DNA from 3 places in the Anoxybacillus kestanbolensis genome. Region 3 is predicted to be linked to each of the others. Evidence: riboswitches for the same ligand, from Rfam matches in the RefSeq annotation. Region 3 holds a riboswitch; each other region holds the start of a gene.
The links. Region 3 has a riboswitch for cobalamin ahead of BO219_RS00445 ((2Fe-2S) ferredoxin domain-containing protein). Riboswitches for the same ligand answer to the same signal wherever they lie in the genome.
Positions count from the first base shown of each region.

Region 1: it holds a riboswitch for cobalamin, as region 3 does, so the genes downstream of both, BO219_RS05105 (ABC transporter substrate-binding protein) here and BO219_RS00445 ((2Fe-2S) ferredoxin domain-containing protein) in region 3, are expected to answer to the same signal.
Region 2: it holds a riboswitch for cobalamin, as region 3 does, so the genes downstream of both, BO219_RS08595 (ribonucleoside-diphosphate reductase subunit alpha) here and BO219_RS00445 ((2Fe-2S) ferredoxin domain-containing protein) in region 3, are expected to answer to the same signal.

Region 1 is NZ_MQAD01000005.1:536,215-543,996, forward strand. Features, by position in the region: gene BO219_RS05095 (adenosylcobinamide amidohydrolase) at 1-1,151, opposite strand, end outside; gene BO219_RS05100 (FecCD family ABC transporter permease) at 1,148-2,194, opposite strand; gene BO219_RS05105 (ABC transporter substrate-binding protein) at 2,160-3,116, opposite strand; cobalamin riboswitch at 3,232-3,423, opposite strand; gene BO219_RS05110 (ATP-binding protein) at 3,491-5,254, opposite strand; gene BO219_RS05115 (response regulator transcription factor) at 5,251-5,967, opposite strand; gene ccsB (c-type cytochrome biogenesis protein CcsB) at 6,058-7,233, opposite strand; gene resB (cytochrome c biogenesis protein ResB) at 7,565-7,782, opposite strand, start outside.
Region 2 is NZ_MQAD01000013.1:495-8,276, forward strand. Features, by position in the region: gene BO219_RS08595 (ribonucleoside-diphosphate reductase subunit alpha) at 1-2,087, opposite strand, end outside; cobalamin riboswitch at 2,200-2,400, opposite strand; gene BO219_RS08600 (cytochrome d ubiquinol oxidase subunit II) at 2,494-3,531, opposite strand; gene BO219_RS08605 (cytochrome ubiquinol oxidase subunit I) at 3,546-4,874, opposite strand; gene BO219_RS08610 (metal ABC transporter substrate-binding protein) at 4,970-5,941, opposite strand; gene BO219_RS08615 (GTP-binding protein) at 6,040-7,221, opposite strand; gene yidD (membrane protein insertion efficiency factor YidD) at 7,301-7,525, opposite strand; gene BO219_RS08625 (S-ribosylhomocysteine lyase) at 7,655-7,782, shown strand, end outside.
Region 3 is NZ_MQAD01000001.1:74,797-82,578, forward strand. Features, by position in the region: gene cobO (cob(I)yrinic acid a,c-diamide adenosyltransferase) at 1-424, opposite strand, end outside; gene cobA (uroporphyrinogen-III C-methyltransferase) at 418-1,167, opposite strand; gene BO219_RS00430 (cobyric acid synthase) at 1,160-2,674, opposite strand; gene BO219_RS00435 (cobyrinic acid a,c-diamide synthase CobB) at 2,667-4,025, opposite strand; partial or broken gene BO219_RS00440 (cobalt-precorrin 5A hydrolase) at 4,022-4,672, opposite strand; partial or broken gene BO219_RS15085 (cobalamin biosynthesis protein CbiM) at 4,662-4,787, opposite strand; gene BO219_RS00445 ((2Fe-2S) ferredoxin domain-containing protein) at 4,784-5,149, opposite strand; cobalamin riboswitch at 5,294-5,475, opposite strand; gene BO219_RS00450 (LacI family DNA-binding transcriptional regulator) at 5,559-6,593, opposite strand; gene BO219_RS00455 (glycoside hydrolase family 31 protein) at 6,611-7,782, opposite strand, start outside.

The DNA of each region.
Region 1 (7,782 bases), on a different contig from region 3:
ATCGTTCCAGGAGAAATAACCGTATCTGTACGACGCCACGCATTTGCACTATCAACGGCATTCCCCACCCCAGCAGTTACTGCAACAAAAAGACGAACATCTTCATGAACAGATGCAAATGCGACATCGTTTACATCGACCGCTGTCATCATTCCTACGGTCCATTGCTCATCAAATCCTCTTTGGCGCAAAAATTGAATCATCTCTCGTTCAGCATCATCACAATAATAATCAAGCGAAACGTGCCGATTCACAAACGTTGTTGCCCAACGCATACCGCCGCCAACAAGAGCCGATGAAATCACTTTAAAAGGTTTTATCGTTTCAACGACAAGCAGCTTTTCGTCCTGCCTCACGTGCCATAACACGTCATCAATTCGTTGTTCTGAAAATGGAACAAACGTCACAAGCGGTTTTGGCAATACCGGGTGCTCGTAACGCTTCATCTTCGTCTCAAACACAGATGCAATCATCGATTCATTCAACAACTCTTTCGGTGTGCCACACGCCACTACCTTTCCATCTCGCAAAAAAAGAAGACGATCGCAATAGAGCGATGCGATGTTTATATCATGAAAAATAGCAATGACCGTCAGTTTCGACTGTTTTAATAAATTCAACAACTTAAACTGCTGAGCCACATCCATATGGTTCGTCGGTTCATCTAACAACAACACGCGCGGTTGTTGCGCAAGCGCGCGTGCAAGCGCTGCTCGCTGACGTTCTCCCCCGCTTAATTGTTCTAATAAGACATGCTGTTTATGTGCTAACGTCACACAATGAAGTGCCTCGTTGACCACTTGTTCGTCTTTCTCTGTCCATTGCGGAAAGAGAGATGACTGATAAGGATATCGTCCAAGTTCCACCATCTCTTTCACTGTATATCCAAATGAAACATCTGTATGTTGTGGCAACGTCGCAACGAGTTTGGCATATTGTTTCGGTTTATACGTTTCAATATGCTGCCCGCAAATAAAAATGGCCCCCTCTTGTAAAGAAAGATCTCGGCTTAACAGTTTCATTAACGTTGTTTTTCCTGACCCGTTCGGACCTAAAATACCGAAAAACTCACCTTCATAAACAGTAAACGAAACGTTTTGTAATACTTGTTTTTCTCCATATTGATACGAAATGTGTTTGACATCAATCATACTGATCCCGTCTTCCGTTTTAAACTTTTAAATAACAATATGGCAAATAACGGAGCCCCGATGAACGATGTAATGACTCCGATCGGCAATTCCCTCGGTGAAACAATCGTTCGTGCCACAACATCTGCTAACACTAAAAACGTGCCACCGTACAAAAAAGAAAGTGGCAATAATTTCCGGTGATTTGCCCCACAAATCAAACGCGTCATATGCGGAATGACAAGCCCAACAAAGCCGATCGTGCCCGATACAGCTACCGCTGCGCCTGTAAGCAAGGAAGCGCTAAGTAAAATCCATAACTTTTTTCGCAACACATGTACGCCAATGTTTGCTGCTGTTCGCTCGCCAAATGAAAAAGCGTTTAACTCGCGAATATGTGTAAATAAGCCGAGAGAACCGATGATAAAAAACGGTACAAATAAAGAAACATATGACCAACCGCGCATCGCGACGCTTCCCATGAGCCAGCTAATGACTTGACGCAATTCCTCACCACTAAGGGCAACCATAAGTGAAATAACCGAGCCGAAAAACGCATTCATGATAATGCCGATTAAAACGATCGTTTCAATTCCCATATTGCGTTCTGCAAGTCGAGCAAATAATAAAACAAACAATAATGTCACGAGCGCACACATAATGCTCACGATCGGTAACGTAAAGCGTCCGAGAAACGACAAATGAAGTTGAAAAAAGAAGACGAGTACCGCTCCGACAGCAGCGCCAGATGATACTCCAATCGTATACGGATCAGCTAAAACGTTTTTTAAAAGCCCTTGGAACGCTACACCAGCAAGTGCTAAGGACGCCCCAATCAAAAAGGCGAGCACCACTCTCGGCACACGAATCGCAATAATAATTTGCGAAATGGTGGCGGGAACGTCCATCGGTGTATGAAACAAATGATGCGACAACGTGTCCCATATAGAAGAAAAGGGAATCGATTGTGATCCAATCGATATCCCTAATAATAGTGCAACGATCGCAATGATGGATGCAGTCATATAGTTATTTAAAAATGTCTGGATAAACGACTTTGGCAATTTCTTCGACCCCTTCAGCTAAACGTGGTCCTGGACGAGAAACTAAATCGGAATTAACATCGTATACGCGTTTATTTTTAATCGCAGGAACTTCTTTCCAAGCTGGGCGAGCGAGCACTTGCTCGACAGCGTTCGGTGTATAGTAACCGTACGTCGTAATAATGACGTCTGGATTTAACGCCACCGCATCTTCTTCAGTAAACATCGGCCATCCTTCTTGGTCGCCGGCTGCGTTTTTCGCATGAATGATCGTTAACATCTCATCCATAAAAGTTCCTTTTCCAGCTGTATAAATTTCTGGAGCAGGAGAAACTTCTACCCAAACGGTCGCTTCTTCTTTCACTTCTTTCGCCTTTTCAGCGATGGCATCAATTTTTTGTTTCATTTGTTGTACAACATCTGTCGCTTCTTTCACTTTTCCTGTCGCTTTTCCGATGAGTTCAATCGATGCATATACGTCGTTGAGCGACGTTGCGTTTGGTACAACAACAACTGTAATGCCTGCATCTTTTAATTGCTTTAATCCTTCTTCAGAGTTATGAGCACTCGATGCATGCGCAAGCACAACGTCTGGTTGAAGCGAAATAATTTTTTCTACATTAAACTCCATACCACCAATTTTTTCTTTGTTTTTCACATCTTCTGGATAGTTATCAAAGTCGCTGACACCAACAATTTTGTCACCAAGTCCTAATGCGTACGCAATTTCTGTATTACTCGGAATAAGCGAAACAATTTTTTTCGGTTCTTTTTCAATCGTGACATCACCAACCGCATCTTTTATGGTGACTGGAAATGCGGCTTGTTCCGTTTTCGCTTCTTGCTTCGTCTCTTTTGCTGGCTCTGCGTTATTGTTGCATGCCGCTAATCCGAGCGTCAACAAAAGCGCAAGAAGCCATACGTAATGTTTCCATTTCATCATTTTTCCCCCTTTTTTATGTATAAAAATAAAAAGCTCACCCCAAACGGAATGAGCTGGAAACAACAAAAGATAATTACTCCTCTTGTCGTTTCGTCGTCTCACTCCCCGAAGACGCGAATGACGAAGCAAAAAGGCAGGTCTACTGACTTATGCGTCATCCTACTTTGAAGCCTTCCCGTACAAATTGTACAGTGGCACGTTTCATTTCGTCAGCATTTACAGTTGCGGGGACAGTTCTGGACTTGCACCAGATTCCCTATTAAGTCTACTAGGTTGCCCGTTCGACACCTTTTTGCAACAGACATATATAATTGTCGAACAATTTTTACGTTTCTATCATAGCGAAAAATATCGTTAATAGCAACAAATTTTTTCTATTTTAATGGCAATGTAAATGTAAATGTCGTTCCTTCTCCGAGTTTGCTATGAACAGTAATTGTTCCTTTATGCGCTTCGACGATGTTTTTCGCAATCGCAAGACCTAATCCCGTACCCGATCGGCCGCGCGTGCGTGCTTTATCCGCTTTATAAAAACGTTCAAACACAAACGGCAAATCTTCTTCTGGAATGCCTGAACCAGAATCTTGTACAGAAATGCGTACTACTTCTTCGTCCGCATCGACAATGACGCGCACTTCCCCGCCTTCATCTGTATGACGAAGAGCGTTATCAATTAAGTTCGTCAACACTTGTTCAATGCGATCAGGGTCGAATGAAACGATGAGCTCATCGTTCATTTCAACAAGCAAATGAACTCCTTTTTCTTTCGCTAACGCTTGAAACTTATGAATAATGCGCTCTATATATGGTTTGAGCGGTACTTGTTCGTGATGAAGCGTTAAATGACCCGCTTCCATGCGCGCTAAATCAAGCAAATCATTGACAAGGCGTCCCATGCGCAACGATTCATCATAAATGACTTTTGCTAGTTCTTTTTTCTCTTCATCTGTTGCCGCAATATCATCGACGATCGCTTCGCTATATCCTTGCAACATCGCAATCGGCGTGCGCAACTCATGCGAGACGTTTGCGATAAAATCCTTACGTAACTTATCTAATCGTCGTTCTTCTGTCATGTCACGAAGCACCGCAACAGCTCCACGAATAACTTTACCATTGTATAGCGGAGTCATAACAATGACCCAATTGCGACCTTGTAAAGCGATTTCGGCAGCTTGTTCCTTTTCTTCCGTTACCGCTTTTTTGAACAATTCATTTACTTGCGGAGGAAGGGGTAATAAATCGTCGCGCTGCCCTTGTTCGTAGTACCATGCTTGTAAAAATCGGTCGGCAGGTGGGTTTGTAATAAGCACTTCGCCATTTCGATTGAGCGTAATGACGCCATCCGCCATGCTGCTTAAAATGCTTGCCAATTGCTCTTTTTCTTGGTTTAACGCATTAATGTGAAATTGCAGTTGCCGCCCCATTTGATTAAATGCCATTGCCAGCTCCCCAATTTCATCATGAGTAACAATCGGCACTTTTGAGTCAAACTTTCCACGGGCAATTTCAAATGCCACTTGTCTCATTTTTCGGAGCGGAGCTGTAATGCGTGTGGACAAGAAAAAGGCGAATACCGTCGTTAGTACAATCGCGATAAATGCTGCAAGAAAAATAAATTTCGTCGTTTGTTTTGTCGTTTCTTCCACCGCTTTCAACGATTGATACACGAATACAGCACCGTTTCCATCAGATATATGAAGCGGGACACCGACAATAAACAGCTCGTTATATTCATTGTTTCGCATCGTTTGATTTGGCATTAATGTTCGTTTCACTACCTTTTTTCCATCAAAAACGCGCGATAACTGTTGATCTTGTTGTACAAATGAAAGCGGCAAGTCGGCAAGCTTCTCATTCGGTGAGTACCAATAATGACGATCGTCGATAATAATCATGAGCTTCGATACGTCATCAACCATCGTCCACGCAATCGAGCGTGCAAATTGTTCATCATGTTCTGCCACGACACGCGCCACTTTCATTGCTTGTTGGGTCAGCTGATCTCCTGTCTTTTCTAAATAATATTTTTCAAAAAAACCGAGTAACAAAACCGTTAAAATAAAAAGAACAAAAGCAACGAGCAACAAAATCGTCAGCCATAGCTTACCAACGACACTACGCCATAGCGCCATCATTCATTCACGACCTCAAATTTATACCCGACACCCCAAACGGTGACGATCATTTTCGCGGCAGCTGGCGACACTTTATTTAGTTTTTCACGCAACCGTTTGACATGTGTATCAACCGTGCGCAAGTCGCCAAAAAATTCATAATGCCACACTTCTTTTAACAACTGCTCGCGATCAAACACTTTATCTGGCGATTTCGCTAAAAAGTGAAGCAACTCATACTCTTTCGGAGTTAAACTGACTTCATGTCCATCCGCTGTTACGCGATGCGCATCATGATCAATCGTTAAATGTGGAAAAACAAGCACATCCCGCGCGGTCGTATCCGTCGGTACATATGGAGAGTTGGCTGTGCGACGAAGCAACGCTTTCACACGAAGCACGACTTCACGTGGACTGAACGGCTTGACGATATAATCGTCCGTTCCTGCTTCAAATCCCTGCACGCGGTTCGCTTCTTCTCCTTTTGCCGTCAACATAATGACTGGCGTCGCTTTTTTCTCACGCAATTGTTTACATACTTCAATACCATCTTTTCCTGGTAACATCAAGTCAAGCAAAATTAAGTCATAATCATTTTCAAGCGCTAACGCTAGCGCCTCCTCGCCATTTTCCGCCTCATCAATGACGTATTGCTCACGTTCTAAATACATGCGAAGCAAGCGGCGAATTCGTTCTTCATCATCAACAACTAAAATTTTAACTTCCTTCTCCATGATGTCATACCTCCTCAATCACTATTGTACAAAACCGCCAAACTTTTTTCTACTTCTCATAAGAAAAGCGCCTTCGCAATGAAGGCGTTTTTAAGATCCAGCATATGAGTGTAAGCCAGCAATGACTAAGTTAACGACTACTAAGTTAAACATAATGATCGCAAAACCGATGACCGCAAGCCATGCGGAACGTTCACCATGCCATCCTTTCGATAAACGCAAATGTAAAAACGCCGCATAAAACAACCATGTAATGAGCGCCCATACTTCTTTCGGATCCCATCCCCAAAAACGCGTCCATGCAATTTGCGCCCAAATCATTGCAAAAATAAGCGCACCGAGCGTAAACACTGGAAAACCGATCGCTACGGAACGATAGCCGATTTCATCAACTACATCTAAATTGACATTTTTCACAAGTGGTTGTAATGCGGCTGCGATACGTTTGCGTAAAACAAGACGAAGCAAGCCATATAACGCAAGACCAGAAAATAAAGACCAAATGACCGTATTTAACTTGCGCGCATTAATGATAGCCGGCGTGTCAACAAGCGGTGTCATGCGCCCATCCGTTTTTAACACGCCTTCATGCGGACCGACAAGCGCAGGCATATGATATACCATTTCATCTTGCTTTCCGTTTTTATCGATCCATTCAAACGTTGCTTCATAGCCCGCCACGCGAAACGACGTTGTCACGATAACAAAACCAAGCGTACTAATTAAGAAAAATAATACGAATTCAAGCCAAAACGTGCGCTTACTCGGCTTTGATTGATCGACAACGCGAATTAAATAAATGAGTCCCGTAGCAAAACTAATCGCTAAAATCGCTTCTCCAGCTGCTGCTGTCGTCACATGAATATGCAACCAATCGCTTTGCAAAGCTGGAATGAGTGGAGAAATTTCACGCGGAAACATGCTCGCATAAGCAATGACTAAAATCGCAATCGGTAAAGTAAATAAACCGAGTAAGCTTGTTCTGTAAATAAAATAAATGACGATAAAAGCGCCAACGAGCATCATGCCAAAAAACGTTGTAAATTCAAACAAATTGCTGACAGGCGCATGGCCAGCGGCGATCCAGCGTGTAATAAAATAACCGAGCTGGGCAACAAAACCGATGATCGTAACCACAATACCAAGCGTCGCCCAACGATCAAGTCCCTCTTTCTTTTTGACACGAATCGCGCCACCAAAGAAAAGTGTCGCAATTAAATAAAGAACAAATGCTATATATAGTAATGTACTACTTAGTTGAACCACATTCTTCCCGTTACAGAAAACTTACAAGACTGTTTCCTTCCTTGTTCATCGCGCCCGATCTCGCGAAAAGCTACTCTCGTTTCTTTGGCGCCCCGAAGTCAAGTTTCTTGATGTTTTCCGTTTTTCTGTAACGGTATTCACCTCCCTCTGTTTCAACTTTATTCTTTTCGTACTTTCGCAATAGTCCTCGCTTTTTGCTTATTGTTGGGCAGAAGCATGACTTTGTACGTGCGAATCATCTTCTCCCAGCCCTTTTTGACTTTTTTACATAAAATGATCACCAGATTTTTATAAATATTTATACATTTATCATGAACAGTCAAAAATCCCCTTATGACCGCTTGTCCGTTTGATCGATCGGCATGACAAACGGCGTATCATGAAATATGCTTTCAAGCTCTTTTTTCAGTCCAAACCAGTTTTTATTCGTATGCGCAGCAATAAGCACTTCTTCATTCATTCGGCGAATCCATACGCGACGATGATTCCAATACATTCCTTGAATAAGGCCGATCATAAAAATCGCGCCACCAACGCCTAAAATCCAGA
Region 2 (7,782 bases), on a different contig from region 3:
CTCATCTTTTGATCCACTTCATAGGCATTTTCGTAAAACCAAAATGTTTTGGCATTTAAATCAGGAACGGTAACAGGAATTTTATAATTTTTCTTTTCTTCAAAATATAAGCGATTAAAGACAGGGTCGCATGACGCCGTTCCGTTTGCTAAAACGGATGTCGAAGCGTTTGGCGCAGGCGCCATGAGATACCCATTACGTATCCCATGTCTCATCACTTGTTGCTTTAACTCATCCCAATCTAACTCATCGTGGGAATGATAACCGCGAAGGTCAAAATATTTCCCTGTATGCCAATCAGAACCTGCAAACTCCGGATATGCTCCTTTTTCTTTCGCTAATTCCATGCTTGCTCGAATCGTTAAATAAGCGATTTTTTCAAATAGCTTGTCAGCGAAATCAACGCTTTCTTCGCTATTCCACTTGATTCCTTTTAACGCCAATAAGTGATGCCATGAAAATGCACCTAGACCGATTGCCCGATATTTTTTATTTGTCATCACCGCTTGCAACACTTCAATGCGATTTTCGTTTAAGTCGATGACGTTATCGAGCATACGTACTTGAATCGGAATTAATCTTTCGAGTACATCGTCTTGTACGGCGCGAGCGAGATGAATGCTAGATAAGTTACAAACGACAAAGTCGCCTGGCTTTTTATGAATAATAATTTCACCATCTTGCGTATACTCTTTTGTTACGGTAGTCGCGCTCATATTTTGCATAATTTCCGTACATAAATTGCTAGAATAAATCATGCCCGCATGTTTATTTGGATTCATTCGATTCGCTTCGTCGCGATAAAACATATAAGGTGTACCCGTTTCTAATTGTGATTTTAAAATGCGCTTCATAATTTCAATGGCAGGTACACGTTCTTTACTTAACTCTGGGTGATTGATACATTCTTCGTATTTTTCGCGGAACGAACCACACCCTCGTTCTTCATCGTAAAAATCTTCAAGACCTAGCGGATTCCCATCTTTATCTTTCCACCCCATCACTTTTTTCACTTCATGTGGGTCAAATAAATACCAATCGCCACGCTTTTCGACTTGTTCCATAAATAAATCAGGGATGCATACGCCATAAAATAAATCATGGCATTTTTGCCGTTCATCGCCGTTGTTTAGTTTCGCGTCTAAAAATGAGAAAATGTCTTTATGCCAAACGTCTAAATAGACGGCAATACTTCCTTGTCGCGTACCAAGCTGGTCAACCGATACAGCGGTATTGTTTAATTGACGCATCCATGGGATGACACCAGACGATACGCCTTTAAATCCTTTAATATCCGAGTTGCGTGCCCGAATTTTACCTAAATATACACCAATCCCTCCACCGCCTTTTGATAAACGCGCGACGTCTGTATTTGATTCATAAATGCCGGTTAAGCTATCGTCGACTGTATCAATGAAACAACTCGATAATTGACCGTAAGATTTACCTGCGTTGGCGTACGTTGGTGTAGCGACCGTCATGTATTGGTTCGATAACGCCCAATACGCTTCTTTGACAAGCTCCATTCGTTTTTCTTTTGGCTCATTCACCATCAGCGTAAGAGCAATGGTTAAAAAACGTTCTTGTGGCAACTCATAAATTTCTCCGTCATATCCTTTCGCTAAATAACGATCAACGAGTGTGCGTAATCCGATGTATGTAAATTGCTCGTCTTTTTTCGGATCGATCCATGTCCCCGCTTCTTGTAGTTCTTCTTTCGTATATCGTTCAAGTACAAACGGATCGTAAATACCGAGATCAACGAGCATTGTTTGTAACTCATAAAAGTAGCGGTATGTGTCGGATACATCATAACCCCGATTTATAGCAGCCTCATTGTATAGCTGTTGTAAATAAAGGCGTGCTGCGACAAACGTCCAATCAGGTTGTTCTACGGTGATTTCGTCAAGTGCATTTAAAATGAGTTTGTTCATCATGTCATCGTATGATTTTGTATACGTCAGCGACCGTATCGTACGCTCGATGTATCGCTCGCTTGATAAGTGTGGAAAATCTTTGAAAATATGAAACAATAATGTGCGGGTCGTTTCTTCATTTACTTCTGTTTGTTGTTTTATGTACACCATATAACATCCCTTCCCCTAGAAAATAAAAAAATCCGCTCTCGTTGAGCGGATGAAACGATGGTAAAAGCATGCCTTTTTCCATCGTTTCATCTTCTCAATCCCCGAAGAATATGAAACGATACAAGGAAGGCAGGTCTCCTGACTTGCGCTTCTTCCTACTTTGGATTCCTTCCCATATATGCGCCATAAAACAGCTGACATATACAGTGGTGTTGTTTCCATTTCGTCTGCGCACACAGTTGCGGGGACAGTTCTGGATTCGCACCAGATTCCCTATTAAGTCCGTTTGGACACCTTCGCTTGTCGGTTTCAATATATAGTTATTATCTTGTTTATCATCACAATATATTGTGTAAAAAAGGTTTACGTTTAAAACTATAACGAAAAATCTCAACATTTGCAATCATTATTTTTCATCCTTTGCTACATAGCGTCGATCTTTCATAAACAGCCGCCAAAAATAAATGAATCCTGGAAATAAAATTGCAAAACCAACGATATACGTCAAAAATAAGGCACGAAACGTATTCGGGTGTGTAAATCCCGACTCAATGGTTACATTCGGATAAATCATATACGGTAAATGAGCTTTCCCATATGCATAGCTCGCACAAAAATATTGCAAAACGATCGCACCCACCGCAAGACGCGGTATTCCGCGTCCATGTTTCTTTTTCCATGGGGGAAGAAAAAGCGCCCCGCCAGCTAAAAGGAACAATATGACGGAAGCGACAAGCCATGGCCAATGAGACATCATTCCATCGTATAGCCACCGTGCTTCATTTCGCATCGTAATCATAATCAACATCGAGGAGAGAAGGGCGAATGGTCCTATAATAAGCGCATCGCGACGATAGATCGCATATGCCTCCGCTTCATTCGCTTCATTTGAGTAATCCGCTAATAAAAGCGAAGAAAGAAAAAGTGTGCTTGTAATCGCAAAGGCAATAAACGCATACTCATGTGGGCTTGTAAATAGACGATCGAGCCGAAGACGACTGACACCATTCATTGTTTCAACGAAAGACCCATGTGTAATGGGCAAGACGCTAATTAAAAATGCTGGAATAAGCAAGCCGCTTATGCCTGAAATGTAAATGAGCACTTTTTCATATTTAGGGGCAACGTGCGAAAAAACGAGAAATGCACTACGAACGGTCAGCAAAAGTAAAATAATACTACCAGGGATAAGCAAGATCGTTCCAAGTATAAACGTCGCCCCAGGAAAAAAGCTAACGAGCGCTACGACGATGGCGACGATAAAGACGTTCGTTACTTCCCATGTTGGCGATAAATATCGATTTGCGATTTTCGTTGCTTTTGTTTGTGGACGATTCATATATACCATCGACCAAAAACCTGCTCCGAAGTCCATCGTCGCCATGACGGCGTAAATAAAAATAAATCCCCATAAAATTGAAATCGCAATTAATTCATCTGTCATCATCTTGCTCCTTTCTATATGTGTATAGACAACTGTTGTTCAATCGGATGGCGGCGAAAATACGATCGCAAGACGAGCACGACGGCGATGAGTAAAAATACGTAAATGGACGTAAATAAAAGAAAAAGTGTTCCTAAATTTGTTGATTGTGTTACAGCTTCTGCCGTTGTCATCATGCGATAAATGACCCATGGTTGTCTGCCTGTGCAAGCAAAAATCCAGCCAAATTCAATGCCGAGAAGAGCGAGCGGCCCAGCAGTAACAACTGTCCGCATAAACCAGTTTGGAAATGTATATTGTTTCTTTATGCGATACCAAATGAATCCGACAGTTGAAAGTAGGAGAAGAAACATGCCAATTCCGACCATGGCGTTAAAAAGTGTATGGACGAATAGAGGGGGCCACCATTCTTCTGGAAAATCATTTAACCCGACAACGACGGTATCGAAGCGATTACCAGCTAAAAAGCTAAGCAACCACGGAATTTCAATTCCCCATTTTACTGTTTGTGTTTCGCGATCTGTAAAACCACCGATAACGAGTGGAGCGTGTGACTGCGTTTCAAACAATCCTTCAGCAGCCGCTAATTTTTCTGGTTGATATTCATGAAGAAGTTGAGCTGATTCATGTCCGTTTATTGCCGTGAGTAAAGAAAATACGCCACCGACTGTTAACCCGAGCATCAGTGCTTTTTTATGAAAAAGCTGAATGCGCTCGTTATGTTTATTTTTCAACATCTTGTAGGCAGCGATGGAAGCGATCGTAAACGCTCCGGTCATATAGGCGGATAAAACAACGTGTGTGGCTGTGACGGCAAAGCTCGGATTAAAAAATGCTTTCCATGGATCGACGTCAACAATTTGTCCATTTTCGATGCGAAAGCCTGTCGGTGTACCTTCAAAGGCATGTACGTTCGTAATTAAAATGGCAGAAGCAGCTGCCCCGATGGCCACAAATATTAAGCTTACGATGCGCATCGTTGGTGAAATGCGGTCAGCTGCATATACGTAAATGGATAAAAATAACGCTTCAACGAAAAACGCATAAATTTCAATTTGAAATGGTAGTGCCATCACTTTTCCGATTACTTCCATAAAACCGGGCCATAGAAGGGAGAGCTGCACTCCTGCAATCGTACCGGATGGAATGGCTACACCAAGCAAAATGGCGAGCGCTTTTGTCCAACGATTTGCCATGATGGCATAGTCATTGTCTTTCGTTTTTTGATATAGTAGCTCAGCCAATAAAATCATAAGCGGAATCCCAACGCCAAGAGTGGCGAAAATAATGTGAAATGCCATCGTTGTACCAAAAAGCGTTCTTGCTGTTAATACGTGGTCCATACCGAAATGTTCATCCCTTTCCATACATTGTCGTTTCCTAGTTTGATTTGAAAAGGGAAAAAATATACAAAAAAATAAGCGACCGTTATGATCGCTTATTGTAGAGCTTTTTTTAGTGCAGAGATGTTGTCATTCATAATTGCGAAGTAGTCTTTGTTGTTTTTTATATCATCATTTGTTCGTGCTTCTAAGTTGTGAAGGATAAGTACATCAGCTCCGATTTCGTTTTTCACAACTTCAGCAATTTTCGATGTTACGTTTTGCTCAAAAAAGATATGGTGTATGTCATGGTCTTTGGCGATTTGAATAATCGAAGCAAGCTGCTTTTGCGATGGTTCATTTGTTGGTGACAATCCTGTTACACTTATTTGCTTGATGCCGTATCGTTTTTCCCAATAGCCGTATGCCGCATGAGCGACAAGAATTTCTTTTCTTTTTGCTTCTTTTACTAATTGTTGAAATTGTTGATCTAGTTGTTCAAGCTGTTGTTTTAGCGAAGTAAAGTTTTGTTCAAAATCGTCTTTTGCTTCCGGTTTTAGTTTTGTTAACGTTTGTTTAATCGTTTCAGCCATTTGGATTGAATATATCGGATCTAACCAGACATGAGGATCTACATCACCGTGCTCATGCTCATCTTCATGGGCGTGTTCATCTTCATGAGCATGTTCGTCCCCATGAGCATCGTTGGCTGGAAGCAATTCCATCCCAGCTGTTGCTTCCACGAACTTGACGTGTTCATTCTCTAGCGTTTCGACAACGCGGTCAACAAATCCTTCCATTCCTTGACCGATGTAAATGAAAGCGTCAGCATCTGCGATTTGTTGCATCGTTTTTGCCGTCGGTTCGTATGTGTGCACATCAACGCCGGGAGGATATACGCTTTCCACTTGAACGTGCTTGCCACCAATTTTTTCAGTAAAGTCTTGAAGAGGGTATACAGTTGTATAAACGATAAGTTGATCGTTTTTTTCCTCATTCTTCGATTCATTCGTCTGTTCTTGTTGCGAGCATCCAAACAATAGCAGTGTGCTCGTAAGTATAATGGATAAAATGGTTTTTACCTTCATCTTCCTCCTCCTTCCAAATAAAGAAAGATGTTTCTGATCGTCAGATAACATCTTTCTCACTCCTGTTTTATTATATCGTAATCGTTACGATTTGAAAACTATGAAACAGAAACAAATGGTGGGAGTGGATCGACAAATGTTGACCAATCTTTGCTCATTTCTTCATCTGTTAATAAGCATGTATCGAGTGAAGAAGAAATGGCTTGTTCATCCATATCGATTCCAATAAACACGAGTTCTGTCATGCGATCACCATACGTATCGTTCCATTTGGCGCGTAATTCTGGTTCTTGTTGTAAAATTTGTTCACGTTCATGTGGAGGATATGTGGCAATCCATTCGCCAGCCCCTTGAATCATAATGGACGGTCCAGCTTGAGAAAGAAGTCCGCACATATTGTTGCGCGACGCGAGCCAGAAAAATCCTTTTGCACGAACGACTTCAACCGGCCAGTTTTCAAGCCAATGCATAAGTCTTTCAGGGTGAAACGGGCGACGGCGGCGATATACGAAAGAAGAAATACCGTATTCTTCCGTCTCAGGTGTATGTTCTTCGTTTAGTTCTTTCATCCATCCAGCCGATTGACTTGCTTTTTCAAAATCAAATAAACGGGTATTTAAAATGTCATGAAGTGCCACTTTTCCGTACGTTGTTCGAATGATTTTCGCTTCTGGGTTTAATTTACGAAGAAGTGCTTCTAATTCGTCCGCATCTTCTTCCGAAATACAATCAATTTTATTTAAAATGAGCACGTTTGCAAATTCGATTTGGTCAATTAATAAATCAACGACTTCACGCACATCTGTTTCATCGATCGCTTGTTTGCGATCTAATAACGTTTCACCGGAAGCGAAATCATGCCAAAAACGATGAGCATCGACGACAGTAACCATCGTATCTAATCGACATTTCGATGTTAAATCGATCCCGAACTCCTCGTCAATGTACGTAAACGTTTGAGCAACAGGAATTGGCTCGCTAATGCCTGATGATTCGATAACGATGTAATCAATGTTGCCAGCATCAACGAGATTTTCGACTTCTTTCATTAAATCTTCTCGCAACGTACAGCAAATACACCCATTTTGAATTTGTACAAGCTTTTCTTCTGTACGCGAAAAACCGCCTTGTTTAATTAATTCAGCGTCAATATTGACTTCACTCATGTCATTGACGATGACAGCGATTTTTAATCCGTCACGATTATTTAAAATATGATTAAGCAACGTCGTTTTTCCAGAACCTAAATAGCCGCTTAATACGGTAACAGGGATTTTCATTTTCCTCCTCCTTTTGATAAAGCGTAATTATTACGATTTACAACGTTTATCATATCGAAAAAAAAAAGAGAAAGGGCAATTATTTTTGCTCTTTTTCTGGCACAGGATCAAATCCACCTGGATGAAATGGATGGCACTTTAAAATGCGTTTGATTGTTAAATAGCCTCCTTTAAGTGCACCGAAGCGACGAATCGCTTCTAATCCGTAATGCGAACAAGTCGGATAAAAGCGACATGTCGGTGGTTTTAAAGGGGAAATAAATCGTTGATAAAAACGAATGAGTAAGATGAATATATGTTTCATGTAATACGCCCGCCCCTATTTTTTCTTATTGTAACATATTTGGACGAAACAATTCCAACAAAAAAAGATGAAAAAAGTCGGACTTTTGTGTATGATAAAAACGTAACAATTGAAAAAGAGGTGACATATATGCCTTCAGTAGAAAGCTTTGAACTAGACCATTGTGCGGTCAAAGCACCGTACGTTCGCCATTGTGGTGTTCATCAAGTCGGTAGCGACGGTGTTGTGAATAAATTTGATATTCGCTTTTGTCAACC
Region 3 (7,782 bases):
CTTTTGCCCCTCTTCCTGTCACAACGACATGTGTGTGTGCTGGCTTATTCGCCAATGTGTACACAACATCTTGAAGCGGCAAAACATCATCAATCGGAAAAGATGTAATCGCTAACGCAACATTTAATTCGTCTAAAATAACGACATCATACATACCTGATTGCACGCACTCTTTCGCTAGCGCCCACCCTTTTTGCAATGCTTCGCGATGCTCAGCCGGTGTTTTCGTCCATGTGAAACCAACACCTGTTTGGTGTACGGCGATGCCAAGTTGTTGGAATATTTTCGCCTCACCATATGGACGATGCGGCGATTTAATAAATTGAATGACAATCACTTTTTTCCCATGCCCCGCGGCCCGAACAGCAAGACCGACCGCTGCAGTCGTTTTTCCTTTTCCGTCCCCTGTATAAACAATCACCATGTTTCTTCCACCCACTTTAATTGATCGTGTAAACGTACAACGTCTCCGACAACAATAATCGCGGGGGAAGAAAGTTGTTTTTCATTGACGATGTCAACGATCGTTTGTAACGTACCGATAACTGTTCGTTGCTTATTTGTCGTTGCCCATTCAATGACGGCCACTGGCGTATGCCCATCTTTCCCATGACGTTGTAGTTGTTCACAAATGTAAGCGATATTTGCCATCCCCATATAAAATACGATCGTATCTGTCGCTTGACTTAATGCATCCCAACGAATGTGATCGCTCTCTCCGCTTTGATGTCCAGCGATGAACGTCACCCCGCCCGCATAGTTGCGATGCGTCACAGGAATGCCAGCGTACGCTGGCGCAGCCACACCAGCTGTCACCCCGGGGACAATTTCATACGGAATGCCGTGTGCCCGCAAATGTTCTGCCTCCTCTCCACCGCGACCGAACATAAACGGATCGCCGCCTTTTAATCGTACGACTGTTTTTCCTTGCAACGCATATTGTACAAGCCATTCGTGAATTTGTTGTTGAATATTTCCATGCTTTTTCGGTTCTTTTCCACAATATACAAATTCTGTCCCTTCTTTCGCGTAAGCCAACAGTTCGCGACTAATGAGGCGATCGTAAATAATAACGTCCGCCTTTTCAATACATTCTCGTCCATAAACAGTAATGAGCTTCGGATTCCCTGGGCCTGCCCCGACAATGTACACTTTTCCTTTATGCATCACCATATCTCCCCTTTTGAAATTCAATCATTTTTCGTTCAATCGTTCTCACATCGACATGTTTTTCGACGCAATCTGCTAGCTCGTCAAACGCTTCGTTGCGCAATCGCCGATAAAACGGTCGCTCTATAGGGAATAAAACGTGCTTTTTTCGCCGTACATCATTTAACAAATAATGACGAAACGCATCGTTATGAAATAAATCGTGCATATACGTTCCGATGACACGTTCATCTTTCGTTTTGCATCCATCTGTTTTCCCTTCCATAAAAATGAGCGGTTCGCCTCGTTTTACGCTTGAACGTCCCATATGAATTTCATAGCCTTCTACGTGGAACGTTTCGCCTTTGAACGTCAATATTCCTTCGCATAACACCGTCGTTTTTTCGCGAGCGAGCGTCGTCTCCATCGGCAATAAACTTAATCCGTCGATCTCATCAAGCGGTGTTTCGACATGAAAAGGGTCTTGAATGCGCTCGCCAAGCATTTGATAGCCGCCACAAATGCCGACGATCGTCACATCCGTTCGTTCATATAAGCGTCGGATAGCAGAAAATAAGCCCGTTTCTTTTAAAAAACAAACGTCTTCGATCGTATTTTTACTTCCAGGCAAAATGAGTATATCAGGCTCACCTAACATAGCATGATCGGTCACGAAGCGCACCGAACAATCTGCTTCAGCAAAAAATGGATCGATATCTGTAAAGTTCGACAGGCGTGGATATTGAATAACTGCGATGTCAATTGCTTTCGTCTCATCTTTTTTCGTCGCATAACGGGAAAGGACGACCGAATCTTCAGCATCGATGCGCGTATGCATGTACGGCACGACACCGATCACCGGCACACCTGTATATTGCTCAAACCAATGCAAACCGGGCTGAAGAAGCGAAAGATCGCCGCGAAATTTATTAATGATCACCCCGATGACGCGTTTCCGGTCTTCTTCCTCCAATAGTTGCAACGTACCAACTAAACTCGCAAACACCCCTCCGCGCTCAATATCACCAATTAGCACGACAGGGGCGTTTGCCATGCGGGCGATGCGCATATTCACAAGCTCGCGATCATTTAAATTTACTTCTGCAGGGCTTCCCGCTCCTTCAATGACAAGACGATCGTACTCGTTCATTAACACATGAAGCGATTGTTGAATCAGCTCCAATCCGAGATGAAAAAACTCGTTGCGATAAGTAGTGGCTTTCATATTTTCATACGGTTTCCCATGTACAACAATTTGCGCTTCTTGATCGCGGCTCGGTTTAATTAAAATCGGGTTCATATGCGTCGTCGCCAACACGCCTGCCGCTTCCGCCTGAACTCCTTGTGCACGTCCAATTTCTTTTCCGTCAATCGTCACGTACGAATTAAGCGACATATTTTGCGATTTAAACGGTGCCGTCTTCCAACCGTTGCGCGCAAAGATGCGGCAAAAAGCCGTTGCGATCACACTTTTTCCTGCATCTGAATGTGTTCCTTGAAACATAATCGGAAGCGCCTTACGCATCTCCCTTCACCTCGCTACATGCGTTCAACCATCGCTCAACAAGCAAAGGATTTGATGGAAAATAAAAATGAACGTAGCCGGCAATAAGACGTTTATCCATATAGCCATCTAATTTACATCCTCGCAACCCTTTCACTTCATATGCAAACTTTTCTTCTTTGCGTGGGACAAACGTCGAGTAATGAAATTCATGCCCTTTTGCTTTGTCATATTCAAGCAAAAAGTTCCCCTTTCGTCCCGTCACTTCGCGATATCCGAGAGCAGCGAGCTTTTGCTGCATACGTACGTATCCTGGGATGACGCCGACCATCTCGTAATATTGCCCATCTGTAGTCACAATTCCTTCCGTTAAATACATAAATCCCCCGCATTCTGCAAGCGTCGGCAAGCCGCGCTGAATCGCTGCGGCGACCGAGCGTTTTACTTCTTCATCACGCGCCAACTCCGCTGCAAATTCTTCTGGGAATCCTCCGCCAATATACAAACCGTGAACGTCATGTGGAACACGTTCACCTGCAAGTGGCGAGAAATAAACGAGCGTCGCCCCGCAAGCCTGAAGCATCTCTAAATTTTCTTCGTAATAAAAATGAAATGCAGCGTCCTTCGCCACAGCAATGCGCACATCGTACGTTTGCTTCGGCTGAAAAAATGGAGCGCTCGTCAGCTCATTCGCCTCGGCTAAGTCCCATATCGCATCCAAATCAACCGTTTTCTCTATTCGCTTGCCAAGCTCATTAAAAAACGGCTGAAGTTCTCCCCGCTCGACAGAAGGAACGAGCCCTAAATGACGCTCTGGAATCGTCAAGTCAACCTCTTTTTGTAAATAACCGACGACAGGAATACGGCATTGTTGTTCAATCGCTTCTTTAACGAGCCGAAAATGCCCTTCACTTCCGACACGATTCGCGATCACCCCAACGATGCGAACGCGCTCATGAAACGATTGAAACCCGCGCACGACAGCCGCCGCACTTCGCGCCATTCCTGAACAATCAACGACTAACAACACCGGGCTTTCCGTGATGATGCTAATTTCTGCAGTGGAACCTTCATCTGTCGTCGCTCGTTTCCCATCAAATAGCCCCATGACCCCTTCAATAATGGAAAGATGCGCTCCTTCGCTTCCTTTCTTGCATACGTAGCGCACAATGTCTTCATTTCCCATCCAACTATCTAAATTGCGCGAACGCCTCCCTGTCACCGCCGTATGATATGTCGGATCAATGTAATCAGGTCCACATTTAAACCCTTGAACAACATAGCCTTTTTGTTTAAACGCACTCATTAAGCCGAGCGTTATCGTCGTTTTTCCAACACCGCTCCCAGTCCCAGCCACGACAATTCTTTTCACCGCTCTCCCTCCCATAGCGCAACGGAAATCGTCACATTCCCACTCTTTTTTTTCGTTAAAATAAGCTTTTGTTGTCCGCTATATCGCTTTGCTGCAGGTTCGCTTACACCATATGCCCCAGTATAGCGAAATACTGTTTCAGACGGTTCATCAATCGGAACGTCGTTTAATTGTTCGGGCGTATAAAAAATAAGCGGCCACCCATATTTGTTTGCGACGGCTAATAAACCTTCTTCATCTTTTTTCAAATCAATTGTACATAACGCTTTCACGCTTTTTAGCGAAAAACGAAGCTGTTGTAACGTATCGCAAATGACTTGTTCAATTTCTTGTGCGCTTGTCCCACGATTGCACCCGATGCCAATAACAATCACTTTCGGACGATACAACACTCCATGTTGTAAAATGGCTTGTTCCTCTTTCTCGAGCAGCCGATGCGTCACAACTAATGCTGCATCAGGCCTTGCTTTCAGCGCTTCCGCAATCGACCCATATGTACGAATGTTCGCTGGAAGCGGTGCATCATACGTCCACCAATGCCGCTCCCCTGATTCTTGTACAATCGCGACGTGTTGCTCGTTCACAACGGCAGCGCTCACAGGTGTTAAGTTTTCTTCGTTCTCCCACACCCATCCGAACGAGCGGCCAATGCCAAGGTAAAAATCCTTCCATAACGTGCATCGCATATACTGAAGGTGAAAGCGCAAATAAAACGTAGACAGTCAAGCATGTACAAACGATCCACCATGCGTTTCGCTTCATTTTTCTTTCCCCCTTGTCGCAACGCTATGTTCGGGCATAACAAATCCTGTATGTTCATACGTATACGTGACGTAATCGCGCAATATGTTCCCGTCACGTACATGATTGCGTACAATGTCCCTCCCTATTTGTTCATCAATCGTACGATACCAAACACCTTCTGGATAAACGATGACAACACATGCATCTTCGCAGCGACCGTTGCATCGTGTACGCGTCGTATGAACGCGCCCATGTAACTGCAACCGATCAATTTCATCGCGAATCGCTTGCGTCACCTCTTCCCCTCCTTTTCTCATGCAGCTTCCTCCGTTGCAAATAAGCATGTGATGTGTCGTTCCTTGTAAATTCCATGTTGCCATATATGTCGCCCCTTTTTTCAAAATAAAAAAGCACCCCTAGGCAGAGGTGCAGAAAAAACGAAAGATTCAAAAAATAGAGCATACGTCACTAAGCATATATAACGTCCATCGTTCCCGCACGTCTACCTATATTCCCGTAGGCAGCCGACGTATCGCAAGCAGGCAGGTCTCCTGGCTGAGGTTCATCATTTCGTTGCGCCTTCCCTAAAAATCAGTGGCATCCTGCAACAAAACTCCCCATCACAGTGGCGGGTACCGCGACGGCTTTGCACCGTTCTTCCCTTTTAAGCATACAGACGTATGCACCGTACTTGCTTATCGTATATTGTTTTTCAAAGAGCATGAATGTTAAGAATATAATACACCATTTTTTTCTTCTCGCCTAGTCCATTTACAAAAAAAGCGCCCTCTATTGAGAAGGCGCTTTGTAGTAGTCGCATGAAAATCGTTTCACGAGCGTATGTGGGATAATAATTCGTTTAATTGGCTCGTTCGGATTTTCAATTTGTTGTATTAAATTTCTTGCCGCTTCAAAGCCGAGTTGAAAAATGTTAATGTCTACCGACGTGAGCGGCGGACGAGAAATTTCCGATAAAAGTACGTTGTTAAAGCTGACGATCGATACATCTCCCGGCACGCTTAAGCCCATTTCCGCAAGCGTATTTAATACTCCAAGCGCCATTAAATCGTCGGCGACAACGAGCGCGGTTGGCGGTTCAGCAAGTGAAAGCAACTCTTTCATCGCTTCTTGTCCGCCTTCTTTTAAAAATTCCTCGTGTACAATGTAGTCTTTTCGATATGCAAGCCCTGCCGATTTGAGCGCTTTTTCATAACCGCGCAGACGATCCATCGTCACGATGAGATTGACGTTTCCACCGACAAATGCGATGCGCTCATGACCGAGTTCAATTAAATATTCCGTTGCCTCACGTGCCGCCCGTACGTTATCGTTATCAACGTGGGTAATTTCTTCCGCTTTTTTATGCGGTTTCCCAATGACAACGAACGGCACATCTTCTTTTTGTAAATACGCCATAATTTTATCGTTCGCACGCGAATAAAGCAAAATGACACCATCAACGCGCTTTCCTTGCACCATATGCACGACGCCATCATAAATTTCCGCTTCCGTTTCCCCTGTCGATAACTGTAACGCATATTGCCGATCATGCACCGCTTTACTAATGCCGCGAATGACTTCCGGGAAAAACGGATTTTGAAACGCTTTATCGGCCGAACTTGGCATGACGAGCCCGATTACTTGCGTCGATTTATTTGCTAAACTGCGCGCGATAAAATTCGGATGATAGCCAAGCTCTTTCATCGCCTCGCGCACTTTTTTCTTCGTTTTTTCACTAATGCGCGGGCTATCGGCGATGACGCGTGAAACGGTCGATGGCGCCACATTCGCGCGCTTCGCTACATCTTTAATCGTTACTGTCATAAAAAATCCCCCATCTCTTACAAAACAAACGTGTTTGTCGCCTCATCGATGATACATCGTTCTCCATTAACAACAATTGTAGACGGTACATCGCCAACAAATGCGACACGCAATTGCCAAGGTGGTTTGTACGCACCTTCTCGTTCTATCTCAAAATGAACCGCATCGTCCGAAAACGTCGCGCGAATATGCATGCGGACATATTCTCCTTTTTCGTACGCAAACGTCTCACCATCATCATCATAAATCGTATATGTCGATGTTCCTTTTTTCATTGTATACACATATAACGTCAACTGTTCATCTACAATCATCGTAGATGGCTTCGCTTCGGCGTGGGCAATCATCGCCCCTTCTTTTACGTATATTGGCAAACGATCAAGCGGTGCTTCGACAATATATCGCTGACCGCCTTCAAACACTTCTTTCGTCCAATAATCAACCCAGCGTCCTTCTGGAAAATAAACGATGCGATGCGTTGTATACGGACGGATGATCGGTGCAATCATCACTTGCTCGCCAACCATAAACTGATCCGAAATATTCCACGTTTCGCGATCGTTCGGATATTCCATCATAAGCGGGCGCATCATCGGCACACCTGTTTGATGCGCTTCCACATATAACGAGTAGAAGTGCGGCAACCATTCGTACCGCAAGTCAATATATCGTTTTATGATTTGTTCATATCCTTCCCCGAACGCCCACGGTTCTTGCCGCGCAAAACCGATCGCACAATGATTGCGGAAATATGGGAAAAACGCACCGACTTGCGTCCATCGCGCAAGCAACTCCCCGTTCGCATGATGCGCAAAGCCACCAACATCTGCCCCGCAAAACGCAACAGCCGATAATCCTAAATTCAAACACATCGGTATCGACAGTTCAAGGTGCTCCCAAAAGCTTCGATTATCTCCCGTCCATACCGCTGCGTAGCGATGAATGCCGGAAAAGCCTGCGCGTGTCAATACAAACGGACGTTTTCCCTTCAGCTGTTTTTTCAACGCAGAATATGTCGCCTCGGTCATCATCATTCCGTATATGTTATGCACTTGGCGATGCGTTTTCCATCCGTCATGAACGACTTGTTCATCGATCGTTTTTGTCTCGTTAAATACCGATGGCTCATTCATATCGTTCCAAATGCCTTCGATGCCGATGTCCGTATAAAACGTATGTTGTTCGCCCC